2 regions of the Alteribacillus sp. HJP-4 genome follow, and region 2 is predicted to be linked to the other one. Evidence: a T-box and tRNA genes for the amino acid it is inferred to sense, from the RefSeq annotation. Region 2 holds a T-box; the other holds one or more tRNA genes.
The links. The T-box of region 2 lies ahead of leuS (leucine--tRNA ligase). A T-box ahead of a tRNA ligase gene usually reads a tRNA of that ligase, here a tRNA-Leu.
Positions count from the first base shown of each region.

Region 1 (15,098 bases), on a different contig from region 2:
TGAAACTGCTTCCCACCCTTTTTAATAACTGTTAAATTCAGGCGAGGAGGAAGCATCGGCAGATCCTCCAGTCTCCAAGTCTGATATTTTTTATCGTAAACTTCCGGGTCTGCATGAGTCACCAGGTGGCCAAACGCCCATGTGACCACGTAGTGATTACCTTCGAAATATCCATTTCCTTCTTTTTTACAGTCCATCACCCTGGCAATATCCTTGCCGACGGAAGGCTTTTCAGCCAGGATTAGCGATTTATTCATGTGTCTTCCCTGCCTTTAATTGTCCCTGAGGAGTATTCAATTCAATTACATTTCCGGAGGGATCCAGGCAGTAAAGCTGGGCAAAACCAGCGATACTATCGGGTTTTGCTGTGAACGGAACGTTGTGATGCTCAAGGTGAAGCTTTGTTTCTTCATAATCTTTTACCCGGAAAGCAAAATGCGGTGCGCGCGTATTAATTTCTGTATCAATGGTCTTTTCTGTGTCTTCAATTAAATGAAGCTGCTGGCGCCCTATTTTATACCATTCTCCGTTAAAATCAAACGGCGGCCGTTCTTCGAGCTCTAATTCTAAAACATTCTCGTAAAACTGTTTAGCTTTTTCCACATCTGCCACGGTTAAACTCACATGGTGAATTTGTTCATAACGTATCATGCTATCCCGCCTTTCCTTCTCATTAAGAAGTATATCACGTAGTTACATCCCGCTTCATTTTAAGCTATCATGGGTAAGGATACAGTATCCGGAAACGCGACAGGCGGCATCCCGCTGATCAAAGAATCAGAAAGAAATTGATTCAAACACATAAAGAAACATCCGCCCGTTTGTTGGAAGGGGCGGATGTTTCTTTATCATTGAGCTTTTGTATTAATCGTTACATCAATGTTTCCTCTAGTGGCTTTAGAATAAGGGCAGAACTGATGAGCTGCGGTGGTCAGCTCTTCTGCTTCTTCCTGGGAAACTCCCTTAACTTCAACATCAAGCTGTACTCCAATTTTAAAACCATTATCCTGTTCATCCTTTAATAAGCTTACAGCCCCTGTTACTTTTGAATCGATATCTTTGTTCTGTTTTTCTGCCATAAGATTGAGTGCACCATCATAGCAGGCGGCATATCCTGCAGCAAACAGCTGCTCCGGGTTTGAGCCGGTTTCATTAGAATCCCCGCCGGGCATTACTAAATTTAAGTCGATTAAACCGTCACTGGATTTTACGTGGCCTTCACGTCCTCCATCAGCGGTAGCATAGGATGTAAAAATTGGTTTCATTACGAATCATCCTCCAATTTATAGAATCTCAAAATTAATTAACCTTTATTTCTATTCCACCACGTGGACGTGCATTAAACGTGTAAAACTTTATAATTGCAATGTAATAAACAATCCAGACTGAGTAAGTAGAATCGTCTGGATTTTGCAGTGAATAATATTTTTTGTTCCAGCATTAGTTTTAATTACTATCTGATCACCCGTTCACCCTTCAACATTTCCTCTTTACAGAGCGGGCATGTTTTATTTTTTTCGGTTATATTTTGTGAATCGATTTCCTGCCAAATATTACAAGTGGCTGAAGAACAATACCATACTGATTTTGCCTGTTTCTTATGCCGGCCGGTAAACATATCTTCTATAAATCTTGAAATACCTACTTTTCTACCTCTATAAAAGGATGGGGAGCTGAGGTATAAACATTCTTTCGCCCGGGTGGCAGCTACATACGCTATTCTTCGTTCCTCTTCTAATGCTTTATCCTGAGTAATATGGCCGTCAATGATTGATTTTCCCTTCATTGACTCAATAACGGAGCTGTGAGGAAGGATTGATTCAGATAAACCGATGAAAAAAACATATGAAAATTCAAGTCCTTTTGCCCGGTGAATTGTCATTAGCGACACAGCATCGGTTTGAGGATTTTTCTTAAGCTCTTCCATTTGGTAAAAGGTTTCTCTCATAGAATCAATAAATTTTACAAAAGAAGAAATATCCTCAAATCGCTTTGCAGAGCCTTCTAGCTCATCAAGTGCTTCCAATAGCGAGTCTTTATAACTGGTTGAGGCTTTTGCGTCTTTCGTGTCCAGATATACATCATAAAAGGAAGTTCTCATTCGTTTAATAGCTGTGGCAGGTTTCATCTTTTCTATCGAATCGAGCAGGTTTAAGCGTTCTTTTACAGTTTTAACCTGAAATGGTTTAAGATTACTTGAATTTGCAACCTGCAGCAGCGGATGAACCTCTGTATTTTGAAGGACAGAAGATAAAGCTGCCTCTCTTGAAATATATATAGAAGGAAGCACTCCTTCAACTGCTTTAATATCATATTTGTCTATTATTAAACGAAGGTGGTCAATCAATGGGCGTACTGCTGCCTGCTCATAAAATAATTGATTTTGGCTTGTATAATAAATAAATGGAATTCCTGCTGAGGTTAATTCTTCGAATATCGCCCTGCTGCTGCTTGCTGTACGATAAAGAACAGACATATCCCTATATTGTTCACCTTTATTCTTTAAAAGCATCATTTCATCGACAACTGCTTTTGCTTCTTCCTCCACATTTGCAGCCCTCAAAAACTGCGGCTCAGCATTGTTATCTTTTCTTCTCCGGGAAGCATACATCTTTTTCTCTCTACGGTATTTATTTGGCTGAATAATTGAGTTAGAGAAGTGGATGATCTGCCCCGGAGAGCGGTAATTACTTTCAAGTTTTACAGTTTCAGCTGATGGGAACACTTGATCAAATTGAAGAATGAATTCATTCCGAGCACCGTTGAAAGAATAAATAGTCTGGTCATCATCCCCTGTCACTGAAAGGTTTTGATGCGTATTGATCATAACTTTTAACAATTCAAACTGTAAATAATTCGTATCCTGAAATTCATCTGCCATTACATACTCGAATCTGTTTTGTACTCTTCTTCGCAGATCGTGGTTAGACTGAAGCTCCTGTAAGGCTTTTACCAAAATATCGTCAAAATCAATGGAATGCTGCTGCTTTTTCCATTTCTCAAAAGTTTGAATCACTTGTAGGGCCGTTTCCCCGGCTGAATTATCTAATGACTTGTTATTTAATTTACAGTGAGACAAATACTCCAGTAGAGTTTCCGGTTCATATTTTTGATGAAGCCCTTTTTCTTTAAGGAGTTTTTTCATCACAATTTGTTTATACCTTTCACTGGCTATTATCTTCTCAGAATGACCACATCCACGGATCATTTTTAAAAAAACAGAATGAAACGTACCAATATGTATGAGTGAGGCTTGCGACCGCTGTAACCCGGGAAGAAGTCCCACCCGCTCTCTCATTTCCTGGGCCGCTTTTTTTGTAAATGTGATCATAAGAATTTTTTGGGGGTTAATTTGCTTGACCCTGAGTAAATAACCAGCACGACAGGTCATTACTGTCGTTTTTCCCGATCCCGGGCCGGCAAGAGCTAACAGGGGGCCTTCTCCGTGACGAACCACGTGGATTTGTTCTTCATTTAAAAGCATTCCTTGTTTTTCCAGCTCCCGGAAATACCAGGCATCTACTTCTTCGTTTTTTACTATCGTTTTACTGTTTTCCTCCGAATCCAAGATTGGATTTTGATGAAGCATTCCGGTCCAATTCGTAATATCCCGATATTGATTCTCCATTCATGTTCCTACCCTCTTTACCTTTTTCCCAGCTAATTTTACAGCTTCAGACGAAAAATAAAAACTCCTTTCCATTCGTTATGAATGATCGATAAAACTGAGAAAACGCTTTCAATTGTACTGCATCACAGCATGCACCGCAAAAAATACAATAAAATTTCTTTTGAGGACCTTGCAATATGGAAAATCCCATGATATGATGTAATTGCTATTTTGTCATCTAAGCTTCAGAGACATCAGCATGATTCATCAGCAGCTTAGGTAATTGCAAGATAAGTAATATTATTCGTGCATGAAATGATGCACACAGGAGGATCTCCACATGGAACAAGGTACAGTAAAATGGTTTAACGCAGAAAAAGGCTTTGGATTTATCGAGCGCGAAGGAGCAGACGATGTATTTGTACACTTCTCCGCTATTCAGGAAGAAGGATTCAAAACATTGGAAGAAGGTCAGCAAGTCAGCTTCGAAATCGTCGAAGGCGACCGTGGACCACAAGCTGCTAACGTAACTAAAGCATAATAAACCAACCCATAATATAAAAAGCTCTCTGATTTCAGAGAGCTTTTTTCATGCTTGCATTTAATAAACCCTTCGCAGGCTTATCAGCGAAGGGTTTAAACCTATTTTTTTTGAAAAAGATCCGTAAAAAAGCTCATAAACGCCTGGGTGATTTCAATGGACTGAAACGTAAACAAGCTTGCTGCAGTTAAGGAGAGCAGCCCTACTGCGATAATTCGTGTATGCTGTAATACGTGTAACCATGCCATTATTTATCATCCTCCTCGTGAAATAATCATACTCCTTTCCCTCAAAAATGCAATACATTTTTTTTAGAAAACTTGAGTCTAAAAGCCTTACAGCAGCTTCTCCGAGGGTTTATTTTCCTTGCTCCTTCCATCTAAAAACTCTCGTATTTCTTTTTTTAATCCTATTGATTTTGCTACTTTCATAAGAATTATCCCAGAATAAGTGATATTCCTTTATAATGTGAATTAATAGACAATTAAAAGGTGGATAACATTGGAAAATAAAATTGTGATAATTACTGGAGCAAACAGTGGCATTGGACTACATACTGCAGTAGGTTTACTAAAAAAAGGTGCTCATGTAATATTTGCCTGCCGGAGTAAAGAAAGAGGAAATCAGGCAATGCTCATTGCAAAAGCGGCTTCATCCTCAGATAAAGTTTCCTTTTTGCGCTGCGACCTTTCCTCCCTGCGAAGTATTAATGAGTTTGTTTCTGCATTCACGACGAAATTCAACACATTGGACGTACTTATAAATAATGCGGGGGTCGTCACTACTAGAAGAAAAGTAACGGAAGATAATTTTGAGCAGATGATTGGTGTCAATCATCTGGGACATTTCTATTTGACCCATCAGCTCCTGCCATTCCTGAAACGTTCTTCCAATGGAAAAGTAATTCATGTGTCATCCGGCGCTCACAAGTGGGGAAATATTTATTTTCCCGATCCGCATTTACATCGAGGGTTTGGTATTTGGAAAGCTTATTGTCAGTCGAAGCTTGCCAATATATTATTTTCCAATCGTCTTGCAGAGCAGCTCTTGGGCACAAATGTAACATCTAATGCCCTGCACCCCGGTGCAGTCAGCACAAATATTGGAGTCAGTCGAGAAAACGGCTTTGGGAAGTCCATTCATAAGCTGCTGCGGCCACTTTTCTTAACACCTCAAGAAGGTGCTGAGACGTCTATATATTTAGCTTCTCAATCGACAAATTTACTAAACGGCGCCTATATTGCAGATAAGCAGTCAGTTACTTTTGAAGGGGCTGCCGGTGATCCCGTACTAGCTGAAAAATTATGGACCTGGAGCGAAATAGAAATCGAAAAGAATGGATTTCGCCTGCATGTTAACTGATCCTAAATGACGGGAATAGAAGAGAATTACTGGAAAGGAGTAAAAGATGCGATATTTATTTGTATCCGCTTCGATTATCCCAGTTCTAATCCTCTCTTCGTGCTATGAGAAATCAAATGATGATAATTCGACTCAAGAAAATCCTGGTGCAACTGAAAATGATGGGGATGAAAACAGTTCTTCAGGCACTTCATCCAATATTGAAACTGTGGCAGAGGAACTGATCATCCCATGGGCAGTGGAAAAACATGAGGACGAATTTTTCATCACAGAACGCGAAGGAAATATTGCGCGTGTTCAAAATAATGGCAGTGTTTCCCGGGAATAAGTGGAAACATCAGAAGAAATTGTGAGTCGGGGAGAGGGGGGCCTGCTTGGGTTTGTACTTGACCCAGAATTTACTCACAATCAACGTGCCTACCTCTACCACACGTATAATGGGAGAGATAGCCTTGCCAATCGTATTATTGAGGTGAGACGGAACGAAGATACATGGTCGGAAACGGCTGTGCTGCTGGAGGACATTCCTGGTGCCCAGATTCACAATGGCGGCCGCTTAAAGATTGGGCCGGACGGAAAGCTTTTTGCGACTGCCGGGGATGCTGATGATCCAGATGCCGCCCAAAATCGAGAAAGCCTGGCCGGCAGTATTCTGAGGCTAAATCTTGACGGAAGTATTCCCGAAGATAACCCCTATGAAGATTCTTATATTTATTCATATGGACACCGAAACCCGCAAGGTCTTGCCTGGAATCAGAAAGATGATTTGTACAGCTCTGAGCACGGCTCTTCAGCCTATGATGAAATAAATTTCATCGAGCCGGGAAATAATTATGGATGGCCTGAAAACACCGGCGACGATAATAAAAATGAAATGACTCCCCCGCTGATTCACTCTGGTGAGCAGACCTGGGCACCGTCAGGAAGTATATTTGATGAGCAGAATCAATATTATGTGACGGGACTGCGGGGGACTCAGCTTATGAGATTCAACTTAGAGGAAGAGGATATGGAGGTGGTTCTGTCAGGTGAAGGCAGACTCAGGGACGTAATGATCAGCGGTGATGAAATGTATGTCATCACGAATAACCGCGATGGGCGCGGGAGTCCCTCTGAAAATGACGATCAGCTGCTCCGGCTGACAAATTTTGAAGCTCAGGAGTAATACTGGCAGAGGTACAACAGAAGCAGTGACTAATAATGGAGGCGGGATCCATCTTCCCTGCCTCCATTAAGCTAAAAAATTTTCTTGCGGTCTCTTTCTTCTTTTAATATCTCTACTGCTTCCCGGAAGCGCTGAGAATGCACCACTTCTCTCTGTCGCAAAAATTTTAGGCCATCATTTAAATCCGGGTCATCGGAAAGATCAATAATCCATTGATACGTTGCTCTAGCTTTTTCCTCCGCTGCAATATCTTCATATAAATCTGCAATAGGATCGCCTTTAGCCTGGATATAAGAGGCCGTCCAAGGCACACCAGAAGAATTTTCATAATAAAGCGCATTATCATGGATGACATAATGATCTCCCAGTCCTGCGGCTTTCATTTGCTCCGGGGTTGCATCCTTGGTTAGTTTGTAGATCATGGTGGCAATCATTTCTAAATGAGCGAATTCCTCTGTGCCAATGTCTGTTAAAAGGCCGACTACTTTATCGGGAATAGAATAGCGCTGATTCAAATATCGTAAAGCTGCAGACAGCTCTCCATCTGCCCCTCCATACTGCTCGACTAAGTATCTGGCCAGCGTTGGATTACAGGTGCTGACCTTAACAGGGTACTGCAGTTTTTTTTCATATATCCACATGAGCGTCCCCCCTTTATAATTGCCATGGCCACGGCGCTTTGTTCCAGTTCCACGGATAGCTGCTGTAGCTGAGGCATTGACCATACTGTAAAAGCGGTCCGTAATACTCCTCCACACTGAATTTAAGGTGCTGCCGATACTGTGCAGTTTCATTAAATTGTTGGATCGCCTCATAGTCGTCGGGGTGAGTGTCCAAATACAGAGTTAATTCTACGAGTACGAAATCAATCGCCTGTAATTCCTCCATCAATCGATAAAACTCTTCTGGAAGCTGTGTCTGCTGATCCTTCATTCCTCTTCCCTCCACTCATGAGGCTTTTTATAAGGAGAAAAAAGTGCAGGCCAAAGGGTCCCGCTGAACAATGCTTCCTGCGGGGTGTATTGAGGCAGTCCAGGAGGTTGGAAGCCCATATAAAGATTAGGAGGAGTCTCATAGGATTTCACTTTAATCGGAGGGCACGGATCATTCGGACCGATGTACGGACGATAAAACTTTCGTTGTGTGAATTCTTTCATGCTGTAACCTGCCTTAAATCCGACTTTCTGCCATCTTATGATCCGCAGGCTTTAATTAGAACGCTGACGACTCTTTCTTTTCCAGGCAGCTTTCAACCTTTTTGTCCAGCTTAGATTAAGAAAAACATCAATGGTGATGCTGATTATTAGTCCGTATAAAACTACCCCAAATATACTTAACGTAACAAGAATTGACTTTCCAGCTGTAGTCGCCGGCTCAAAGTCAGTTCTCCCGAAAAACAATAGAGAGATAATACTGCTGAAGAATGCATCAATATAGCTCTGAATCTCTGGCTCTAAGTAGTATAAAGGAATAACTGAAATAAACAGCATTAGAAATGTTATCGCTGCCACTATGAAATAGCTTTGGCGCTTTAAAAACCTTATAAATGGCATAGTATAATATTTTGTAATTGTTTTTAAACGCAAAAGATGCAATATTCTTGCCAGCCTGGCCATTTGAAACAAAGCGTCAAGGGGAACAATCGCAATGAGAAGAAATGGATTACTTTTAATAAAGGCCCATTTGCTTGGACTGGTAAAAAAACGATACACAAAATCAACGACAAAAATCGCCCAGGTGATCCAGATAATTAAGTCGTTAACCCCTGTATCATACCAAATTGTTCCCACAGCCAGAACCGCAAGAAGCACCATGAAAGCCTCGTAGGAAATATCTCTTTTTGGTTTATTGAGCTTAAACATATGAATGCACTACCTTCTTATCAGCTTCCGTAATCTTACCATACTAGCATAGATAACTTTGTGTTACAGTTCTGCCTTGCTTGTGAAAGTATACGCTTTTTTTGCATGCTGCTCTTCAGAAAGACTAACTTTCATAATAAAAAATATAGATTAATTGATTAGTAGCTATTGCATTTAATATATAATATCTATATAATATAATTTGTCTCGCGGTTGTGGCGGAACTGGCAGACGCGCACGGTTCAGGTCCGTGTGGGCATTGTGCCCTTGGAGGTTCGAGTCCTCTCAACCGCACCAAACATAAACTAAGTAATAGAGCTGACCGGAAGAGGTCAGCTCTTTTTTATACAGATAAATGTCGTCCATTAAGAGTACCGTATTTTTTCAATACCACTACAGCTAAGGAGTGTATAGTTTTGAGAGAAATTTCTGAGTGGATTCAGGCCTCCCGTTATACTGTTTTAATGACAGGTGCCGGCATGTCAACGGAAAGCGGCCTCCCGGATTTTCGTTCAGCAGACGGTTTGTGGAATAATAAAAATCCGGCCGAACTCGCCAGTGTAAACGCACTCACGAATAACCGTGAAGAATTTATAGCATTTTATAAGGAACGAATGAAAGTAATTGCTGAAACTAAGCCTAATATGGGTCATTATTATTTAGCAGAATGGGAAAAAGCCGAAAAAATCCAAGGAGTAATTACTCAAAATGTAGATGGACTTCATCAGGCCGCCGGAAGCAGACGTGTTGCTGAATTACATGGATCGCTGACAGCTCTTCACTGTTATTCCTGCTCCGAAAGATATGATTACACAAAATACTTACGTGACGAAATAACGTGCAGCAGCTGTGGTGGTTTTTTAAGACCAGATGTAGTTTTATTTGGGGAAATGCTTCCTGACGAAGCAATTTCCTTCTCGCAGCAGCACACTGCAAACGCTGACCTGTTTATTGTGCTGGGCTCCAGTCTGTCCGTATCTCCCGCTTCCTATTTCCCGCAGGACGCAAAACAAAATGGGGCACGCCTTGTTATTATTAACCATACAGAAACCGAACTTGATTCAATTGCTGATAAAGTAATTCAGGGAAGAAACATAAGTGATGTACTCTCCAGCATTGATGTATTGTTTGACGAAAGTTTGAAATAGGAGAGATGGTTCACATTCCATTGCTTTATTTTTCAAATAGTAAAAGCACGCTGCACTGAAAGAACCAGCTGCAACGTGCTTGTATTAACAAAAGCTGTCTTTTGGTTTTGGAACGGATAGTCCAAATAGTGGTCTCAGGAACAACGCAAGAAACGTCCCTGCGAGTGCCATGACCGCCCAGACATACCCGTGCAGGCTAAATGACGCAATGCCACCAAAATATGCTCCAATGTTGCATCCAAAAGCTAAGCGTGCTCCATATCCCATCAATAGCCCCCCTATAATCGAAGCAGCTGCATTCCCTTTTGTAATTTTTGAGAAGTTGAATAGTCCTGCTGCTGCGGAAGCTAAAAATGCACCCAGTATTACACCAAAATTTAATACTGTTGTAGAATCTGCAAAGATAGATGATTGAAGCTGAGCTGCATTCTCCTGCCAATATTGCCACTCTGAAACATTCATTCCGAAAGTTTCCAATGTCTTAGAACCCCATAGGGTAAAAGCTGAGGTTACCCCCCAAGGTGTGCCGCGTGTCATTAATGTTAGAGCATTCAGCACAGCGAGTATAATAGCTGCTGCAATTAACGGCCAGGAGCCGCGGATTATTCTTTTTAATCCTTTTTCACTCGGTACGGCAGCCATTTTGGGAGGATTTTTCTTTTTTTCAATCCATAAAGTAAGCAAAATAATAATTCCAAAAATTAGAACAGATACAAGCCATGCTCCGGAATATCCCAGTCCTGTTGAAGTGGCCAGGGAAATAGGTTCCGCAGCCGGTAAATCCTCCGTCCAAAAGTACAAGTGAGCTGCTCCGATGGTAGCGCCGATTATAAAGAAAAATAATGTGATAAACATTACTGAACGGCCGCCTCCGACAGCGTACAGAGTGCCTGACGCACACCCGCCGCCAAGCTGCATGCCAATGCCGAATATAAATGCTCCTACGAGCACACTTATACCGACCGGAGATACATACCCTGCCGCTTCACCTCCAAAAAAAGTATAGCCTGTGGCTAATATTGGAGCAAATAATGTAACAGCAACGATCAGCATGACCATATGAGCCCGTAAAGCCGTGCCGTTACCTACGGAGGCTAAGCGACGAAAGGCGGATGTGAATCCAAAGCGTGCGTGAAATAAAGTATATCCGAGCAGAGTGCCAATCACCATCAGAAGGGGCTGAACGATTGCCTGCGTTGCCGCAAGGAAAATGGTGAGAGCAGTACCAGCAGCGATGCCGCCGATCAACAGCCTGGTCTGGGGGGAATTGAGCTGTTTACTGCTTTGTTTCACCTCAGTCTGCTGAGTTACCGGCTGAACATTTGTAGCCATTTATAATTCACCTCTTAATCTATCGTTTTAGTAGGGATTTCTTTCAAAGAATACAGTTGATCGAAGTGTATGTCAATATAATTGCTCTCCATAACGAAATAAGACGGCAGAAAAGATTCCCTGCCATCTTATTTCCATATTCTCAAAACTTTTCAATTATTGCAGTTTGATCTATTGCTTTTAATGGGAGGTTCGCAGGTCCCTCAAGAACCTCCCCCTTTGTGGTGAATCGAGATCCGTGGCACGGGCAGTCCCAGCTTGTTTCTGCTTCGTTCCATTCTACTTCACAGCCCATATGGGTACAGGTGGTATCGATTAACTGAAGATCTCCCTCGTGCGTACGATAGGCGCCTGCTCTTCTTCCATCCAGGTTTACCACAGCCCCTTCCCCGGGTTCCACATCCTCGACTGACTTATTTCCCCGTTCTGCATGAGTTTTCACAAATTGCACCGCAACATCGGTATTTTCTTTAACAAAGGTTCCGCTTGATTTTAAGGAAGCATTGCGGCCCGGATCATAAAGCTCTTCATATCGATTGTATTTAGCTGAAACGATATCACTCAGCAGCATTGCAGCATTAACACTGTTTGTCATTCCCCATTTATTGAACCCGGTTGCTACGAAAATATGGTTATCTCCGGCAGTCATTCTGCCAACATAAGGCACTTTATCTAGAGTTGTCAGATCCTGTGCAGACCAGCGACTTTCTATCGACTGAATGCCGAAATGTTTGCCTGCAAATCCTTTTAGTGCCTCAAAGTGATCCATCGTATTCGGACCCTTGCCTGTTTTATGATTTTCTCCGCCGATCAGTGCCAGTTTTTCTCCATTAGAACTCGTCCAGCGAAATGACCTGCTCGGCTGTCCGACAGATAAAAACATTCCATCAGGCAGCGGTGCTTCAGTTCTCACAGCTATTGCGTAAGATCTCTCCGGGTGTAGTCTGGAAAAGTAAAAGCCTTTTAAATCATCAAACGGGAAGTGAGAGGTAACTATAACCTTTTCAGCCAGGACACTCCCGGGTCCCTTCGTTATAATTTTCACTGGATCTCCTTTTTCAAGATGAAGAACAGGAGTGTTTTCAAAAATTCTCACTCCTGCTGCTTCGAGCTTTTGAACAATCCAAGTGAGGAATTTAATAGGGTGAAATTGAGCTTGATCCGGCATTTTTAGTGCAGCTTCCACCGGGAAAGGAAGTGGACACTCATGCTTTAGTTCACTTTTGATGCCAAGCTTATCGTAAGCCTGTTTTTCTTTTAACAGCTGCTGCTTGCCTTTTATTGTTTCCGTATACAGCCACGCATCTTGAAGTTGAAAATCACAGTCGATTCTATTTTCATTAACAATTTTTTCCACATATTCCTTGGCTTTTATGTTGGATTCATAATATTGACGGGCCCTTCCTTCACCAAAAGTACCAATTAATTCATCATAAATTTGTCCGTGCTGAGCTGTTATCTTTGCAGTCGTATGGCCTGTTGTTCCATTTGTAAGTGAGGATGCTTCGAGGACAACAGGTTTCGCGCCATGTAATGCGAGTCGATAAGCAGTCATTAATCCTGTAATACCGCCGCCGACAATGGCTATTTCCGACTTTATTTCTTCTTTAAGCGATGGGAATCTGTTAAATTTGTTTGTTTCTCTCCAATATGAAGCAGATTCCCGGGGTAATTTCTTGGATGGATCATTCATGATAGCGATAGCGCCTCCTTCTAAATGGCTGTATATCCTTAATATGAGCCACGTTAAGTAGACCTATGCGTTTAATCCTTTACGTGCTGAATGAGCTGACGTTTTATAGCGTCAGGAATAGGTTCAGTTTTTTGATGAATAAAATTGAAATTAACATACGTCGATATTCCTTCTGCACAGAGTATATCGTTCTGAAGAATTACTTCATAAATATCAAAACTGCTTGTACCAATTCGTTGAATCCAGGTACGTACTGTAACGGGAATGCCATAATAAATTTGATGCTTATATTGTACATTCATGCTGAGGATCACACATTTCCAGTCAGAAAATTGTAAATCAGGGGTAAACATTTGAAATATTTCATCACGACCAGCTTCGAACCACACCGGTATGACGGTATTGTTGATATGTCCAGCACCGTCAGTTTCAGATACTCGAGGCACAATTTTTTTCGAACATCTTTTACCGCCTCTCTATCGAGATACATATTGATTGTTTTCTTCCCAGAACCGCCACGGATAATTCTTAGCGTCACCTGAATTATCGATCCCGATTCTCGGTCCGCTTACAATTTGAGAAGGGGCTGGTCCCTCAGCTAAATACAAGGGAGATTTCCAGAAGGTGCTTCCGTAATCTGCTTTTGTTATGCCGAGCGCTTTCGTCAGTTTCCCAGGGCCGTTTGTTAATTCCTTCTTTTTTTTAATTCCCCTTCTTTTAAACATCAATTCGATTCCCTCTGCCGGCTCCACGGCCCTGATCAATATGGCGTGTGGTGTATCTTGGGGAGCGCAGACAACATTCACAAGACAATGTGTGTGCATTTCGTAAGTATAAACATGTCCTGGGCTTTCAAACATAATTTCCGTGCGATTGGTCCTTCTGTTTCCATAGCTGTGGGCAGCTCTGTCTTCCGGTCCCATATAAGCTTCTGTTTCTACAATCCAACCAGAAGCCGTTCCTTCTGCTGTCTGTTTAACAAGCTTTTTACCTAACAGCATCTTTGCAAGCTCGATTGTTTCTTGTTCATAAAAAGAACGCTCTAAAATTTCCATACGATCACCTTCAGATTAAGGTTGAAAACTATTTCCTTCGCATATCTAAAAAATTTATTTATAATGAAACAAGTGTACTACATATTTGGAGGATCCCAGAATGATATCTACTACTTCTTTAAAATCTATACGCAGCCAAAGAATTATTCTTATTGTCGGTATCATTGTTATTGCATGTAATCTTCGGCCTGCCATTACTTCTGTAGGGCCGATAATTAGTATAATTCGTGAGGATACTGGAATCTCTAATAGTGCTGCAGGACTTCTTACCACACTGCCTTTGCTTGGATTTGCCGTATTTTCCATACTCTCTCCTAAACTAAGTCAGTATATTGGAATATACCCTGCCGTATTTATCGGAATTGTAACACTCGGAACAGGTACATTCATACGCTCTGCCGATTTTCTCGCTGCCTTATTTACAGGGACTGCGCTTGCCGGTATTGGAATTGCTATCTGCAATGTACTGCTTCCTGGTATCGTCAAGCAAGAGTTTCCTCGTAAGGTTGGACTAATGACAGGAGTTTATACACTCTCTATGGGAGTGTTTGCGAGCACTGGCTCTGGTATAAGCTATCCGCTTACTGAATTAGGTCTTGATTGGGAAAACGCACTTGCCATTTGGGGTATCCCTGCCGGAATAGCACTAATCATCTGGCTGCCTCAGCTTCGGCTGTCGCATGAAGGGGCAGGGCAGCAAAGCGCAGGAACTGTCTCAAAAAGCCCGCTGTGGCGTTCCCCGCTTGCCTGGAAAGTTACGTTATTCATGGGGATGCAGTCTTTTTTATTTTATTGTTTAGTCGCATGGCTCCCCGAAATACTTCAAACGAAAAACCTTTCTGTGGGGCTGTCAGGCTGGATGCTCTCTATTATGCAGATCGTCGGTGTGCCTTTATCCTTTTTAACTCCAGTGCTGGCGGATCGTTTTCAAAATCAACGAGGCATTATTGCCGTTCTTTGTACTGTTTATATGACTGGGCTTATTGGTGTGCAGGTAAGCAGCCAATTCTTATGGCTCTGTTTTTTTGTTGTTTTACTCGGTTTTGGACAGGGATCTGCCATCAGTCTCTCCCTTACACTTCTAAGTCTAAGGGCAGCCAATCCTTTAGATGCTTCAAGGCTTTCTGGAATGGCCCAATCCTTCGGTTACCTGTTTGCTGCAGCAGGACCATTATTAATGGGGTTGTTATTTGATATATATGGCACGTGGACACCGGCTCTGTTTATTTTTATTGCTGTTTCTGCAGGTATGTTATTTGTTGGACTTGGCGCAGGGCGTGCCGAATACGTCCAGTCTTATACCCATAATTGAGGCCGCCTCACCGGCGGC
Region 1 is NZ_JBHIKY010000028.1:26,216-41,313, forward strand. It holds gene ACE4RR_RS18530 (DNA topoisomerase III) at 1-257, opposite strand, end outside; gene ACE4RR_RS18535 (VOC family protein) at 250-651, opposite strand; gene ACE4RR_RS18540 (organic hydroperoxide resistance protein) at 849-1,265, opposite strand; gene ACE4RR_RS18545 (UvrD-helicase domain-containing protein) at 1,454-3,628, opposite strand; gene ACE4RR_RS18550 (cold-shock protein) at 3,951-4,151, shown strand; gene ACE4RR_RS18555 (hypothetical protein) at 4,253-4,399, opposite strand; gene ACE4RR_RS18560 (SDR family oxidoreductase) at 4,653-5,513, shown strand; gene ACE4RR_RS18565 (hypothetical protein) at 5,560-5,841, shown strand; gene ACE4RR_RS18570 (PQQ-dependent sugar dehydrogenase) at 5,842-6,678, shown strand; gene ACE4RR_RS18575 (manganese catalase family protein) at 6,750-7,319, opposite strand; gene ACE4RR_RS18580 (spore coat protein CotJB) at 7,333-7,611, opposite strand; gene ACE4RR_RS18585 (spore coat associated protein CotJA) at 7,608-7,835, opposite strand; gene ACE4RR_RS18590 (hypothetical protein) at 7,887-8,540, opposite strand; tRNA gene ACE4RR_RS18595 (tRNA-Leu) at 8,750-8,837, shown strand; gene ACE4RR_RS18600 (NAD-dependent protein deacylase) at 8,957-9,688, shown strand; gene ACE4RR_RS18605 (YeeE/YedE family protein) at 9,773-11,020, opposite strand; gene ACE4RR_RS18610 (FAD-dependent oxidoreductase) at 11,163-12,713, opposite strand; gene ACE4RR_RS18615 (acyl-CoA thioesterase) at 12,785-13,162, opposite strand; gene ACE4RR_RS18620 (DNA-3-methyladenine glycosylase) at 13,190-13,768, opposite strand; gene ACE4RR_RS18625 (CynX/NimT family MFS transporter) at 13,869-15,080, shown strand; gene ACE4RR_RS18630 (ROK family protein) at 15,088-15,098, opposite strand, start outside.
Region 1: it has a tRNA-Leu gene. The T-box ahead of leuS (leucine--tRNA ligase) is inferred to sense a tRNA for this amino acid. The anticodon was not compared.

Region 2 (15,098 bases):
ACTTATCACAGACACCGTTTTATTATTTTCATCAGCGTACTTTAATACCTCCGCTATATCCTGCTCTGATGCCGGCTCTACTGATGCTTTTCCATCATTTCCGAGCAGATGCGGCTGCTCTGTGTCGGTTACATCATTTAAATTCATCCTTGCATGCACCTCCATCTGCACAATTTAAAAAGATTCTCTATCCTGCAGCACACTTTGCTGCATTAGCGTTTCCACTAAGGATAAATGAGCAAGTATTTCTTCTCTGGCTTCTTTAGGCTGTTTTCGTTCAATCCTTTGGAAGATAGCTTCATGCTGACTTATAATCCGCTTCGTGAGCGAAGAATCCGTAGAAATATACTGATGAAAATCAATCATTTTGTTTTTAGTAGTCGCCGATATAAAGGTCATCAGCTGCGTAAGAATAGAATTACCAGCCGCCGCAGCAATGTACATATGAAAATCGTAGTCCGACTGCCAGCTCTTCTGATCAGTAGAAATCTTCATCCGCTCCACCGCTTCCCTCATCTTTGCAAGTTCTAATTCACTGCGGTAGACGGCCGCCATCTCAACTATTCCCGCCTCGAGAATTTTTCTGACCTGAAAAAGCTCTTTAATATCCTCTAAATCCGGAAATCCTACACCTCCACTGAATAATTTCGACGAATCAAAAGGACTCACAAATGTACCTTCCCCCTGCTTGACATATACCAGACCTTTTCCTTTCAGTGTAGTAATCGCATCACGTACCGCTGAACGGCCGACCTGGAAGTCGTCACAAAGCTCCCGGACAGAAGGCAGTTTTTCATGTGCTTCGTACCTTCCGGATTGTATTAAGCCTTCCATCTGCTCCGCTACACTCTCGGAAATTTTCTTCGTTGAAATCTTTTGGATTTCCAGAAGGATCACACCTTTCAGTTATCAGACATCTGATCTGTATCTTTATTTAATCATAATTGCGTACAATATTCAAACAGTTTTTTAGAGCGCTTTCATTATGGTGAATGGGAAATATTTATTCCGGGAATTGTCTCCAGGGCCGTTCTGTGCCGCGAGTCGCCAGCATTTTTTCCCGCCCACGTGACGCTTTTCACCCGGTCACGCTCTATTTCCCCTGGCAAACCTCGGTTTCCCTCTTTCCCCGTGGCTGTTTCCACCACAAATAAAAGGAAATCCCGTCTTTCCAACGGGTTTCCCTTTTACGTCGCGTTGTATCCCCTCTTCCCAGGCAGTTGCCCTGTCCCCCTTTGATCAAAAGATATTCATACTTCAATCTCGGCCGGCCAGCATATATATCGCTTCCGCGTATATAGCGGTGCAGGCGAGCAGATCATCAACAGATATATATTCATTTTTTTCATGAGCCACATCTTCTCTCCCCGGAAAAACCGGACCAAACGCTACTCCTTCCTGCATCGCCCTAGCATACGTCCCTCCGCCGATGGCGATCGGTCCGCTTAAATCATTCGTATGTTTCTGATAAACATGCAGCAAATTCTGCACTAGCGGCGACTCAGGATCATTATCGTGAGGAGGCTGGTGTTCCTGCTCTGCCCACTTCATCCCCGTTTCTTCAGAAAATTGATTTAGCAGTCTGGTGACTTGTTCATAGGAAGTACGAACAGGATAACGAATATTCATCCCGATTTCTGCACCCATTCCGTCATAATGAACAATCCCTGGATTGATTGTAAGATGGCCGCTTACGTCATCCTCTAATGCTAATCCTGCTTTTTCCCCCTTGTAGTCAGAGAGTCGCTCTGCGATCACCCGCAGAAAGGAGGTGGTTATCTCCGGAAAGGGAAGATTAATTAAAAACTCAGCCATTCTTACGGCAGCATTTTCCCCTCTCTGCGGCTCTGAACCGTGGGAAGACCTTCCTTCAAGCGTCAACTCCAGCCCGTCATTTATTGCTGCTTTGCCCGTAAATTCACGTTTATCCAGCCATGCTTCAAAGTCACTCTTCCACTTCTTCAGTTTATCTTCCTCAGCTTCAAGTACAGCTTCTGCGAGATCAGGCACCATATTCAAACGGTGACCGGCTTTCAGCTTTCTTAATCGTGACCGGTTTTTGTCTGTATCTTGTATCTCCATACTCAGGCTGCCGTCAATAATTCCTTTTTCTGCAAAAATGACTGGAAATTCAGCGTCCGGGGAAAATCCGGTAAGTGGCTGGTTCTCTTTTTTAAAATAATGATCAACACAACGCCACTGACTTTCTTCATCTGTTCCTAAAATGAGGCGCACACTGCGATGCAGTGGCAGTCCAAGATCCTGGATAAGTTTCATTGCGTAATAAGCAGCCACCGCCGGTCCTTTATCATCAACAGCACCCCTGGCATATATTTTTCCCTCCTCGATCCTCGGAGTGAAAGGATCACCGCTCCAGCCGCTTCCTGCCGGGACGACGTCCACATGGCATAAGACACCAACATATTCGCTCGTATTTCCTAATTGAATATGGCCTGCATATCCATCCAGATTTTTTACAAAAAATTTATCTTTTTCACCTTTTTGTAATAAGTATTCCAAAGCCTCTTTAACATCTCTGCCGAACGGTTCACCCTTCGCTTTAGTACTGTCATCGAGAATGCTTGGGATAGAGAGAAATTCGATAGTAGTATTTATTATTTCTTCTTTGCGGCTTTTTACGATATTCTTCCAATCTATATCCATACTCTGCTTCCTTTCTTTACACTGGCTTAAAATAAAATTCGACCTTTTTTGCCAATTATCCGAAATTATTGTACACTAAAATGGACGGACGGGGCCGTTGATAGGATTTTTTCCATCCAGAAATTATTATATCCACTACCCATCGTACATACTAATATATACAGCTTCCATTTTCCTTATTGACTTGTTGTAAAACTACGAAGACATGTCCTGTCAATGCAGATGTACAGCAATGTAAGCACGATGATAGATACCCCGGATACAGTGCTGAACTGTTTTGTCTATCAATTAATGCTAAGGAGTGGTTTTTTGAATACTTCGACCGATCGTATGATCACCAGGATTAAATCCATCTACCTGTACATTAAACAGAAAGGGACGGTGACAACGACAGAACTGGTTGACGAATTCGGAATCACCCAGCGGACCGTTCAGCGGGATCTGAACGTGCTGGAGTATAATCACTTGGTTCACAGCCCAACAAGAGGAAAATGGAGCATCACGAGCAAAAAAGTAAAGGCATCATAGTAAAATAGCAGCGGACCGCAATTGTATTAAAGCGATCCGTTGCTTTTCTTTTGGTATGCTTCTTCGAGAAGGTCCTCCACTTCGTCACTGCTCATTTCCCGGTACTCACCGGGGGCCAGATCAGGATCAAGTGCGAGTGTCCCAATGTGCGTTCTTTTTAAGTAAAGGACCTTTTTTCCTACCGCTTCAAACATCCGCTTTACTTGATGAAATTTGCCTTCCGAGATCACAACAATTACTTCTTTTTTATCTATCCCATCCTTGACATACAGTTCAGCTGGCTTTGTCACGTATCCGGCATCCAGCGTTACTCCACTTTTGAAAAGCGCGGTGTCTTCCTCACTCACGTCCTGGTCTAATACTGCTTCATACGTTTTCTTTACTCCTTTTTTTGGCGATGTGAGAGCATGGGCAAACTTTCCGTCATTTGTAATTAGAAGCAGCCCCTCCGTATCTTTGTCAAGCCGCCCCACAGGAAAAGGATCCCGCACTGCATCTTCTATTTCGAGAATATCTATTACCGTATCGTGAACATCATCGACAGTTGCCGAAATCACCTGCTGAGGCTTATGCATCATCAAGTAGATGTAAGGCTTGTAATCAACCGTTTCTCCAGACACTGTGATCTCCTGTGCCTCCGGGTCGACATGAGAGGAGGCAGAAGACAACTTGGCTCCGTCTGCTTTCACCAGTCCTTTCTTCAAGAGCTGTTTTACATCCTTGCGGCTGCCATAGCCGAGGTTTGCAAGCAGCTTATCAATTCTCACGATTTTGTTCTCTCCATTCTTCTAATATTTTTTTGGCGAACGCACCGTGCTCTCTGTTGACGTGCGCATGAGAAACGCCGCCGGGGATTTGTTTTATTACCGCCTGCATGACAGCTTCAGGGAGTTTCTCTTTTCTCAAACGTTCTTCTAAGCGGATCAGCATCCGGACAGTTTCTTCAACGGCTGTCTTATTTGCTGTCTGAACTATTTCTTCCTCTCCCTCGATCACCTCGAATGAACGTCCAAGCCACTCCTGCAGCTTCATTGCTTCAGCTTTTTTTTCGACGACAAATAACCCTCCGCTGTTTTCTCTTCCAGACTGAAGAGCGTGGCCAGCAAATTTGGCAGAAATGATACGGTGCCGGGGCACGATTTCTCTCACTTCTGCCGCCGGCATAGCCGTGGCCGTGTGAAAAATCACAGTTTCTTCTGAAAAGCTGTCACCATAATCATAAAGAAATTCTTTTACAGCATCAGGAGGCAGTGCTAGAAACACGGCGTCAAACTTCGCAAATGAGCCGGGAGAAATATATTCAATGTCAGGATTTAATTTCGCCGCATCAATAACCTTTTGAGCAGAACGGTTGTAGACATGAAATGAATGAGAGTCCCCTTGTGAAATGACCATTTCTGCTAGTTTTCCAAAACCTGCAATAAGCATGGATCGTTCTCCTTTCTCCGTAGATCAATTCGCTGAAAAAAAGTGCCGTCCGATGTTTGGACAGCACTGTAAAAATCTACGCGGCACCCGCCTCTTCCACTTCTCTTTTCTGGCGATTATTTTCTTTCGAAATGCTCGCGAGAATTCCCACTGCCATCAAGGAAACGAGCAGGGAGGAGCCGCCATAGCTGACAAACGGAAATGGCAGCCCGGTGATCGGCATAAGACCTGTGGCGGCGCCGGCGTTAACAACCGCCTGGCTGACGAGTTGAAAAACAAGGCCAAAAGCAAGCAGTGTGCCGAACGAGCTTTTGCTCCGCACTCCGATTATTATTCCTCTCCAGGCAATGATGCCAAGACAAAGCAGTACAAATCCGATCCCCAGCAGCCCCAGCTCTTCAGCGACTACAGCAAGTATAAAATCGGTATGAGGCTCGGGGAGAAAATGCATCTTCTGCACACTTTGCCCGAGACCAACCCCGGTGATGCCGCCGTTTGCTATCGCTATATAGGATTGAATCAGCTGGTAACCTCCTCCACTCGCCATATCTTCCTGCGCCACCTCAAACGGGTCCCGAAAAGCTGTCAAACGCTGAATGCGGTACGAGGCAGTAAGCGCAAAATACGCAACCACTCCTCCGGATAAACTGGCCAATACGGCAAGATGACGAAACTTTGCCCCCGATAAAAATACAATAATGCCCGCTGTCATTAAAAGAGCAGCGGCAGTACCAAGGTCCGGCTGCAGCATAATCAGGGAAAAGATAAAAACAACTACCACTAACGGCGGTATCACTCCACTGATAAATTTGTTTATATACGCCTGTTTCTGGGAATAAACCTGCGCCAAATAAATAATGACGGCAATTTTCACAAATTCCGACGGCTGAATGCTGAACGGTCCTGCGGAGATCCAGCTTTTTGCACCATTGACCTCGCGGCCGATCACAAGCACAAGAATCAGCAGAGCGATGGATCCAAGAATCATCAACGGGGACAGCTTGTTGAACATCGGATAACGAAAATGCATAAACACGACCAGCAAAAACATTCCGCCACCAAACCAGATGAGCTGGCGTGTAAAAAAATGAGAGGGGTTGTCATATAAATCGATGGCAAGCGGAAAGCTTGCGCTGTATATCATGATGGCCCCGAAAATACTAAGCAGGACAGCAGCAGATATAAGCCACCAGTCATAATCTTTGTAACGATTCAACATCATGATTCACCCCGGATCTCTCCTGAACTTTCATTTGATTTTATTTCAGAAAAAAATACTTGGCCGCCGACAGATATACATTGCTGCAGCCCCCGCATTTCTTATATCTTCATCCATCTACTGGAGTTACATAATGTCAATTTTCTAACAGCAGTCGCGGATAGAAACATAGTTTTCTCTATACCCCTCGACAGCAGGCAGCCTGCATATGAACGTATAAGATAGGTAATATTATACCACCTGCCTGAATTGGAAAAAAAGAGTCCTATCGTCTAAATGCTTATTTTTTAAATATCGAGAAACGACTCCCTAAAACCGTTCCGGCGAGACCACTCTTCACGCTTAGAATAAAATAAAGAGCCGCACCGACTGTCACACTGAAACATTCTACATAAAACGTGTGAAGCCAGCTGTTCATCGGAAACATGGTCAGTGCACCGGCTTGTACGATCCAGACCGCCCCTGCCATCACGGCTGTAAACGCTGTAATCACCAGCGTCCGCTTCATGATCGGTTTATAATCAAAATTGGCAAACTTTCCAATCGCCCACACATTCCAGGCAATTGCTGCTCCATAGCCAAGCGCTGTGCTGAGGCTTCCGCCCGCAGGACCAATCAAAAAGACAAGCCCGTAAGCCGAGATGATTTTTAATGCAAAGCCGATGATCAGTGACATGACCGCGTACCGCTGTCTGTTCATTCCCTGAAGAACGGCTGCTGTCACGGAAAATAAGGAAAAAAGTATCGCTGCAGGAGCGTAATACCGCAGAATGAAACCACCTGTTTCGACATCCTCCAGGCCAAAAAGCACGCCAAAGGTTGGGTAAGCTAGAATCGATAGACCTGCAGCTGCAGGAATCGATAAAAATAAGATAATCTGATACGTCTGTGTAATCTGTCGCTGAAGCTGATCCGTATCATTACTCGTAAAGGAGCGGGTGATTGTCGGTATTAACGTCACAGACATAGCTGTTGCCACTGCCACCGGTATTAAAATCAGCTTGTGCGCTGAGCCGGCAAACGAGCCGTAAGCAATCTCCGCCTCCTGCTGTGTATATCCGGTCTGAATTAAGGCATTATTAAAGGTAAACAAATCGACCATTTGAAAAATGGGGATTGCCAGCCCGACAAAAGAAAGCGGCAGTGCATAAGAAATCAATTCTTTATACATCGAGGAAAGCGGCAGCTTATGATCAACAGTACTCTGATCAAGCTGCTTTTGTATAAACTGTTTTCTTTTTTTCCAATAGTAAAGTAGTACGGCAATCGCACCAAGTCCCCCGATAAACGCTCCGAACGTGGCGAACCCTATCGCCGTCCCGAGTTCTCCGTCCCATATGTACAAGATTGCAAACGTGAGAGATAAAATAAACGCAATCCGCACAATCTGTTCGATCACCTGCGAGACAGCAGTTGGCCCCATCGATTGAAAGCCTTGGAAATATCCGCGTGTGACTGACATGGCCGGTATTAATAATAGGGCCACGCTGACCATGCGGATCGTAAAAATAATGTCATTCATCGAGTTTCCATTGAGATCACTCGGATCACGAATAATCCATCCTGCAATCACCGGGGCAAAGCTGAACAGTATCAAAAATGCCAAAAAGCCGGAAATTGTCATGATGATCAGGCCGGAGCGGAAAAGACGGTGACCAGTCCTGTAATCTCCCAGCGCGTTATATTTCGATACAAATTTAGAAACAGCCATCGGTACGCCGAGTGTGGCCAGGCTCAACAAAATCGTATACGGCTGATAGCCGTATTGATAGAGAGCCAGACCCTGCTGCCCGACCATAGCCACAAACGGGAAAACATAAATCATTCCGAGAAATTTAGATAAAAACGTGGCCAATGATAAGATCATTGTCCCCCGTAAAAATTTAGAGTCAGCCATACCTTCATCTCCAGTTGCTGTCAAAATCCATCCTAGGGAATTTTACCATACTGAGCACAGATAATCTCCCTTTCCATAAAGAAGGCATGCTACAGTTTTGTGAAATTTCATGCATCACTTGCACCTTTCAAGTACATTGTACGGGTGCGCGGCCCGTCAAATTCGCAAAAATAAACGCCCTGCCAGGTGCCAAGCACCAGATCATTATTCTCTACAATCAATGTCTGCTGAGTACCGACTGTACTTGCTTTTAAATGCGAAGCAGAGTTTCCTTCTGCATGACGGTATTTTTCATGGCTCCACGGGTATACTTCATCGAGGCGCATCAGCATATCATGCTTGACATCGGGATCGGCATTTTCATTTACGGTGATTCCGGCTGTCGTATGTGGGGAATAAACAACCACAACTCCATGTTCCAGTCCTTCCTCCTGAAGGAATGTACGAATCTGATCGGTTACATCAATCATTTCATCGCGCTGGTTTGTTTTTATATTCAATTTCCTAAGCATTCTTATCTCCTCCATGTTTGATATACTTAATAGCTGTCGAACACTTTCCCTGTTTTCTTTTGAAGAAAACACAGCAGGAAGACAGGTTATATAGGAAAGGAACAGATAAAAATGAATTATGATGTCATTATCATAGGCGGCGGCCCGGCCGGTCTAATGGCGGCAATTGCTGCCTCAGAGCACGGCGCCCGCACGCTTATTGTAGATAAAGGGAAAAAACTGGGACGAAAACTTGCGATTTCCGGGGGCGGGCGCTGTAATGTCACCAACCGCATGGACCAAAAACAATTAATTGAGCATATCCCTGGGAACGGAAGATTTATGTACAGCCCCTTTTCCATATTCAACAATGAGGACATTATTTCCTTTTTTGAAGGACTTGGCATCGATCTAAAGGAAGAGGACATGGGACGTATGTTTCCAGTTAACGATAAAGCTATCACTGTGGTGAAAACACTGCTCGACAAGATGAAAGAACTCGGTGTAGAAACCAGGCTGGAGACGAAGGTGTCTTCACTGGATTTCAATGAAGGGCAAGTAGCCGGGATTACATTAGAGAATGGAGAAAAACTCGAAGCAGCTGCGGTGATTATTGCGACCGGAGGAAAATCAGTGCCTCACACTGGGAGCACCGGCGACGGGTATCCGTGGGCCAAATCGGCAGGCCATACAATAACAGAGCTTTACCCTACCGAAGTCCCCATTACCTCCAAAGAAGTTTTTATTCAGCAAAAAAAGCTGCAGGGTTTGTCGCTGCAGCACGTTTCCCTTTCTGTGTTCAATCCAAAAGGCAGGCATATCAAAACACATACAGGAGATATGATTTTTACTCATTTTGGCATCTCTGGACCGATTGCCCTGCGTTGCAGTCAGTACGTCGTGAAGGCTTTAAAAAAATTTAAAACAAAACAATTACCGATGGCCATTAATTTATTCCCCGACAAAAATCAGGAAAGCTTATTCCAAGAGCTCATCCAGCTAAAAAAGCAAACCGGTGCAAAAGCTGCCAAAAATGCACTCAAAGGGCAGGCACCGGAACGGCTGCTTCACTTTTACATGGATAAAGCCGGCATCCCTCTCAATAAAAGTATGAATGAGCTTTCTAATGACACGCTGAGGCAGCTTGCTGAGCTTCTTACTGATTTTCGGTTTGAGGTAAATGGAACGCTTTCGATAGAAGAAGCATTCGTAACAGGCGGTGGGGTATCAATCAAAGAAATTCATCCTAAGCGTATGGAATCGAAGCAGACCAAAGGATTATTTTTCTGTGGAGAAATATTAGATATTCATGGATATACCGGTGGATTTAATATTACCTGCGCCTTTTCAACCGGCTACACCGCCGGCAGGGCGGCGGCTCAGCCGGAGGACTAAGATTATGCACAGGTTGTGGATAAGGCCAACGTTTTTCTGTGGATAATTACCCCTTTTACATTAGGGATTATTAGATATCAACACAGTCCCTGTTAATAAGTACCCCTCTTACCCACAGAGTTATCCACATTATTTAACTTTTTTTGGTGTGAATGCCTCCCGGCAGAAAGAACACTGCCTGCAGCGTCTTGAGACTCGTGCTGTTCCTCGACGCACAGGACGTGGCCGGTTTTAATCGACCATTCTGTGCACATAAAAATGGAGTCAGGATTGAATTCATCCTCACTCCATTTTCTTATTGTAAAGAACTTTTGATGCAGCCCCATTTTCATTAATTTGCGACAATATTTACCAGCTTACCTGGCACTGCAATGACTTTCCGGATGGTCTTGCCTTCCATCTCTTCTTTAATTTTTTCGTTTTCCCTGGCGATTTCCTCCATGGCTTCCTTGGAAGCGTCTTTTGGAACGACCGCTTTGGAACGGACTTTGCCATTCACCTGAATAACAATTTCTACTTCATCCTCGACGAGCACGGATTCATCATGCACTGGCCACGCTTCATAAGCGATGGTACCGGTATGACCAAGAATTTCCCACAGCTCTTCCGTAACATGCGGTGCAACAGGTGAGAGCATTTTCACAAAGCCTTCTATAAACTCTTTCGGCAGGTGCTGCTGCCGATAAGCTTCATTGACAAATACCATCAACTGACTGATTCCTGTATTAAAACGAAGGTTTGTAAATTCAGTTGATACCTTCTTAACGGTCTGGTGATACGTCCGTTTCAGCTCAGCACTGCTCTCAGCACTTCCAATATAAGACTGCTGTTTATGCTCACTGTCTACAATCAATCTCCACACCCTGTCGAGGAAACGCCGCGCCCCGTCAAGCCCATTTTCAGACCATGCAATAGAGGCATCAAGCGGCCCCATAAACATTTCATATAAGCGCAGCGTATCAGCACCGTGTGATTGTACAATATCATCCGGGTTAACCACGTTTCCTTTTGATTTACTCATTTTTTCATTGTTCTCACCAAGAATCATTCCCTGGTTATACAATCTTTTGAAAGGTTCTTTTGTCGGCACAATTCCAATATCATACAATACTTTATGCCAAAAGCGGGCGTAAAGCAGATGCAGAACGGCATGCTCTGCCCCGCCGATATAAATATCTACAGGCAGCCAGCGCTTCACTTTTTCCGGATCTGCGAGCGATTCTTTGTTGTCCGGATCAATGTAGCGGATATAATACCAGCAGCTTCCTGCCCACTGCGGCATTGTGTTTGTTTCGCGGCGGCCCTTCATTCCTGTTTTCGGATCGGTAATCTCAAGCCAGGCCGTATTATTGGCAAGCGGGGACTCCCCGGTTCCGGAAGGTTTAAACTCTTCCATTTCCGGCAGCATCAGCGGCAGTTCTTCCTCTGGTACCGGGCTCATTGTGCCATCTTCCCAGTGAATGACGGGGATTGGTTCGCCCCAATAACGCTGGCGGCTGAACAGCCAATCGCGCAGCCGGTAAGTTATCTGCTTTGTGCCCTTCCCGCTATCATCAAGATATTCAATCATTTTATTAATGGCATCAGCAGTGTGCAGCCCATTCAAAAAGTCAGAATTCACATGCGGACCGTCACCGGTGAAAGCTTCTTTATTAATGTTTCCGCCTTCGACCACTTCAACAATTGGCAGATCAAATTTTCCAGCAAATTCGAAATCTCTTTCGTCGTGTGCAGGCACCGCCATGATTGCGCCGCTTCCATAGCTGACAAGCACGTAGTCAGCAATCCAGATTGGCAGCTTCATGCCATTTACAGGATTGATCGCATATGCACCGGTAAAAACTCCCGTCTTTTCCTTCGAAAGCTCCGTACGCTCCAAATCACTTTTCGTAGAAACCTCTTTCTTATATGCTTCAACCGCTTGTTTCTGATCCTCTGTAACTATATCATTGACCAGCTCATGCTCGGGAGCAAATACACAGTATGTCGCACCAAACAGCGTATCCGGGCGGGTAGTAAATACGGTAAAGGTCTTCTCTGAATCCTCTATTCCAAAATGAACATCTGCCCCTTCAGAGCGTCCGATCCAATTTCGCTGCATATCCTTAATGCTTTCCGGCCAGTCGAGCTCCTCCAAATCCTCCAGCAGCCGATCTGCATACTCAGTGATTCTTAGCATCCACTGCTTCATCGGGCGCCGTTCGACCGGGTGGCCGCCGCGTTCACTGACTCCGTCAATTACTTCTTCGTTGGCAAGCACCGTCCCAAGAGCCGGGCACCAATTAACCGGTACTTCATCGATATAAGCAAGATCCTTCTTAAATAGCTGCAGAAAGATCCATTGTGTCCACTTATAATAATCAGGATCGGTCGTATTAATTTCCCGGTCCCAGTCATATGAGAAGCCGAGCGATTTGATTTGGTTTTTGAATGTTTCAATGTTTGCCTGTGTAAATTCGCGGGGATGCTTTCCGGTGTCGAGCGCAAACTGCTCCGCAGGAAGCCCGAAGGCATCCCACCCCATTGGATGAAGCACGTTGTAGCCCTGCATGCGTTTCATCCTTGATAAAATATCAGTCGCTGTATAGCCCTCCGGATGCCCGACATGCAGGCCTGAGCCGGATGGATAAGGAAACATGTCGAGAGCATAAAAGTCCTCTCCATCCGATGTATCATCTGTTTTAAACGTTTTATTTTCTTCCCAGTACTTCTGCCATTTTTTCTCTATATCCTTATGTGAAAATGCCATAAGCATGCAGCCTCCTTGTGATTGATCTTATATTATGGAGCAGGTGGTTTTTTCCATGAAAAAACTCCCATCCCCGGTATTGCCTAAAGGGACGAGAGTTTGTTATGTAAACGATTCCCGCGGTACCACCCTGATTGGCGTACAATAAGCACACCCGCTCCTGCATCCGTAACGTGGACAAAACGGCAGAAAATACTATTCTGTTCATTTCTGCAACTGTAAGGGGAGTTCACGAATGTCTTCGGCTGACTTGCACCACCGTCTGCTCTCTGTGACCCGACGTATCCGTTACTGGTCCTTCTCATTGTTGATCGCTTTACTATTCGGTTTTCGCACTTCCTATATTAATACTTGATATTTTATGGATTTCTGCGCCCAATGTCAAGGTTCCACGGGTCAAAGCAACCTTTTTCACCAATAGTTTCATTGGATGCGGAAGTTGGGGTTTTGAGCTGTAACATGCTAAAATACGAGAGAAATAGATGTTTTCAATTGAAGGAGAGATTTACATGTCTCAGACCAGCAGCGCATCTTCGCCAGTTATGTGGGGAGAAAAACGCTACCATACATGGAATTACCACCTTAGAGAAACCTTTGGTGAAAAGATATTTAAGATACCGCTCGATGCAGGCTTTGACTGTCCGAACCGGGACGGAAACGTTGCATCCGGCGGCTGTACCTTTTGTTCAGAACGGGGCTCCGGTGATTTTGCCGGGGACAGAAAAGATGATCTCGTTACTCAATTTCATACGATAAAAAACCGAATGCATCAAAAATGGAAAAAAGGAAAGTATATCGGATATTTTCAGGCATTCAGCAATACCTATGCACCTGTTGAGGAGCTGCGGGAGCTGTTTGAGGTTATACTTCAGCAGGAAGATGTCGTCGGACTCGCCATCGCGACACGCCCTGACTGCCTCCCGGAGGAGGTTGTTGACTATTTAGCTGAACTGAATCAGCGCACGTACCTGTGGGTCGAGCTCGGCCTGCAGACCGTCCATGAACGCACGGCCATGATTATTAACCGCGCTCATGATTATCAATGCTACGTCGATGGTGTTAATAAGCTCCGCAGACATGGAATCCGAGTTTGTTCGCATGTCATTAACGGGCTTCCACTTGAAACTAATGACATGATGAAGGAAACGGTTGAGGAAGTAGCAAAGCTCGATGTTCAGGGGATAAAAATTCATCTGCTGCATTTATTAAAACGTACTCCAATGGTCAAGCAATACGAAAAAGGAATGGTCGATCTAATGAATAAGGACGATTATGTACGGCTTGTCGCTGACCAGCTCGAGATTCTGCCCCCTGAAATGATTATTCACCGTCTCACCGGTGATGCCCCGTCTGAGCTGATGGTCGGGCCGATGTGGAGCATGAACAAATGGGAAGTCCTAAACGCAATTGATGATGAATTAAAACGCAGAAACAGCTGGCAGGGTAAATATTACGAGACGAAGGCTGCGGCGGCTAAATGATTCTGCCGGGTATTTTACCTTTCGCCCGCCAGCTTCTTGCGTCAGCACTGCAGCCTGGAGATACAGCAGTTGATGGAACCGCCGGCAACGGCCATGACACGCTGTTTCTTGCAGAACTCGCAGGGAACTCCGGCCGCGTGTATGCATTTGATATCCAGGCAGAAGCAATCGAAAATACGCGAAGACTCCTTCAGGCAAAAGACCAGTTGTCGCAGGTCTCCCTTTTTCAAATAGGGCACGAGCAGGCGGCATCCGTTATACCACCGGAAGAATTCTCAAATGTGAAAGCGGCGGTGTTCAACCTCGGTTACTTGCCGGGCAGTGATAAATCTATTACTACGCACTCAGAGTCCACCCTGGCAGCTGTAAAAATACTGCTAGACCGTATGCCAGCCGGGGGCTTGATTGTGCTCGTGATTTATCATGGCCATGTCGAAGGCAGACAGGAAAAACAAGCCGTGGAAGCATATGCAGAATCACTCGACCAGAAAAAGGTGCAGGTGCTCCGTTATGGTTTTATTAACCAGGTAAATCGCCCACCTTTTATTATCGCTCTCGAAAAAAAATAAATCGCTCCACTCAGAACATAGGAACGTTTTTTAAGATTAATACGCAATCTCTGTGGGTAAAATATAAACGACATTATGTTACATAATTAATGCATTGAACCCAAGAATATTAAATGAGGTGGAGCGAATGAACCGAGGAATCGTTACAGCATTATCAGGTATCAGTATTGCCCAGGGATTGAAAGTCCTTACTCATAAGCGCTTGACAGGGAATTGGGACTGGCGGCCGCTCCTTCAAACCGGGGGCATGCCGAGCTCTCACTCTGCAGGGGTTTCCTCGCTGGCTGCCTACGTGGCTGCGAACAAAGGGACGACTTCGATAGAAACTGCTCTTGCCGTGGTGTTTGGTGCCATAGTCATGTATGATGCTCAGGGGATCCGCCGCCATACCGGTGAAATTGCCAAACTCGTGAATGATCTTGATGATAACATTGAAATCATTTCCGGTGATTACCCCGATATCAGCTATGTCAGGCAGGACAAAGAGCTGAAGGAGCTCCTCGGCCATCAGCCTGCAGAGGTTGCCGGCGGCGCCCTGCTTGGAGCACTCCTTGGCTTTGCAAGCGCCAGAATTGAGGACCGGAAAGAAGCGAGAGCATAACAGGCTTTCGCTTTTTTTTATGACTGCCCACTTGACTTTTTTTCAACAATTACAGAAGCTATATATATAGATACAT
Region 2 is NZ_JBHIKY010000027.1:19,472-34,569, forward strand. It holds gene ACE4RR_RS18215 (FAD-binding oxidoreductase) at 1-147, opposite strand, end outside; gene ACE4RR_RS18220 (FadR/GntR family transcriptional regulator) at 175-897, opposite strand; gene pepV (dipeptidase PepV) at 1,258-2,664, opposite strand; gene ACE4RR_RS18230 (DeoR family transcriptional regulator) at 2,974-3,192, shown strand; gene ACE4RR_RS18235 (pseudouridine synthase) at 3,219-3,959, opposite strand; gene ACE4RR_RS18240 (hypothetical protein) at 3,949-4,620, opposite strand; gene ftsW (putative lipid II flippase FtsW) at 4,697-5,839, opposite strand; gene ACE4RR_RS18250 (putative polysaccharide biosynthesis protein) at 6,120-7,736, opposite strand; gene ACE4RR_RS18255 (secondary thiamine-phosphate synthase enzyme YjbQ) at 7,844-8,248, opposite strand; gene ACE4RR_RS18260 (BaiN/RdsA family NAD(P)/FAD-dependent oxidoreductase) at 8,360-9,622, shown strand; gene leuS (leucine--tRNA ligase) at 9,954-12,371, opposite strand; T-box leader at 12,456-12,685, opposite strand; gene mnmL (tRNA modification radical SAM protein MnmL/YtqA) at 12,881-13,852, shown strand; gene mnmM (tRNA 5-(aminomethyl)-2-thiouridylate-methyltransferase MnmM) at 13,849-14,421, shown strand; gene ACE4RR_RS18280 (divergent PAP2 family protein) at 14,540-15,022, shown strand.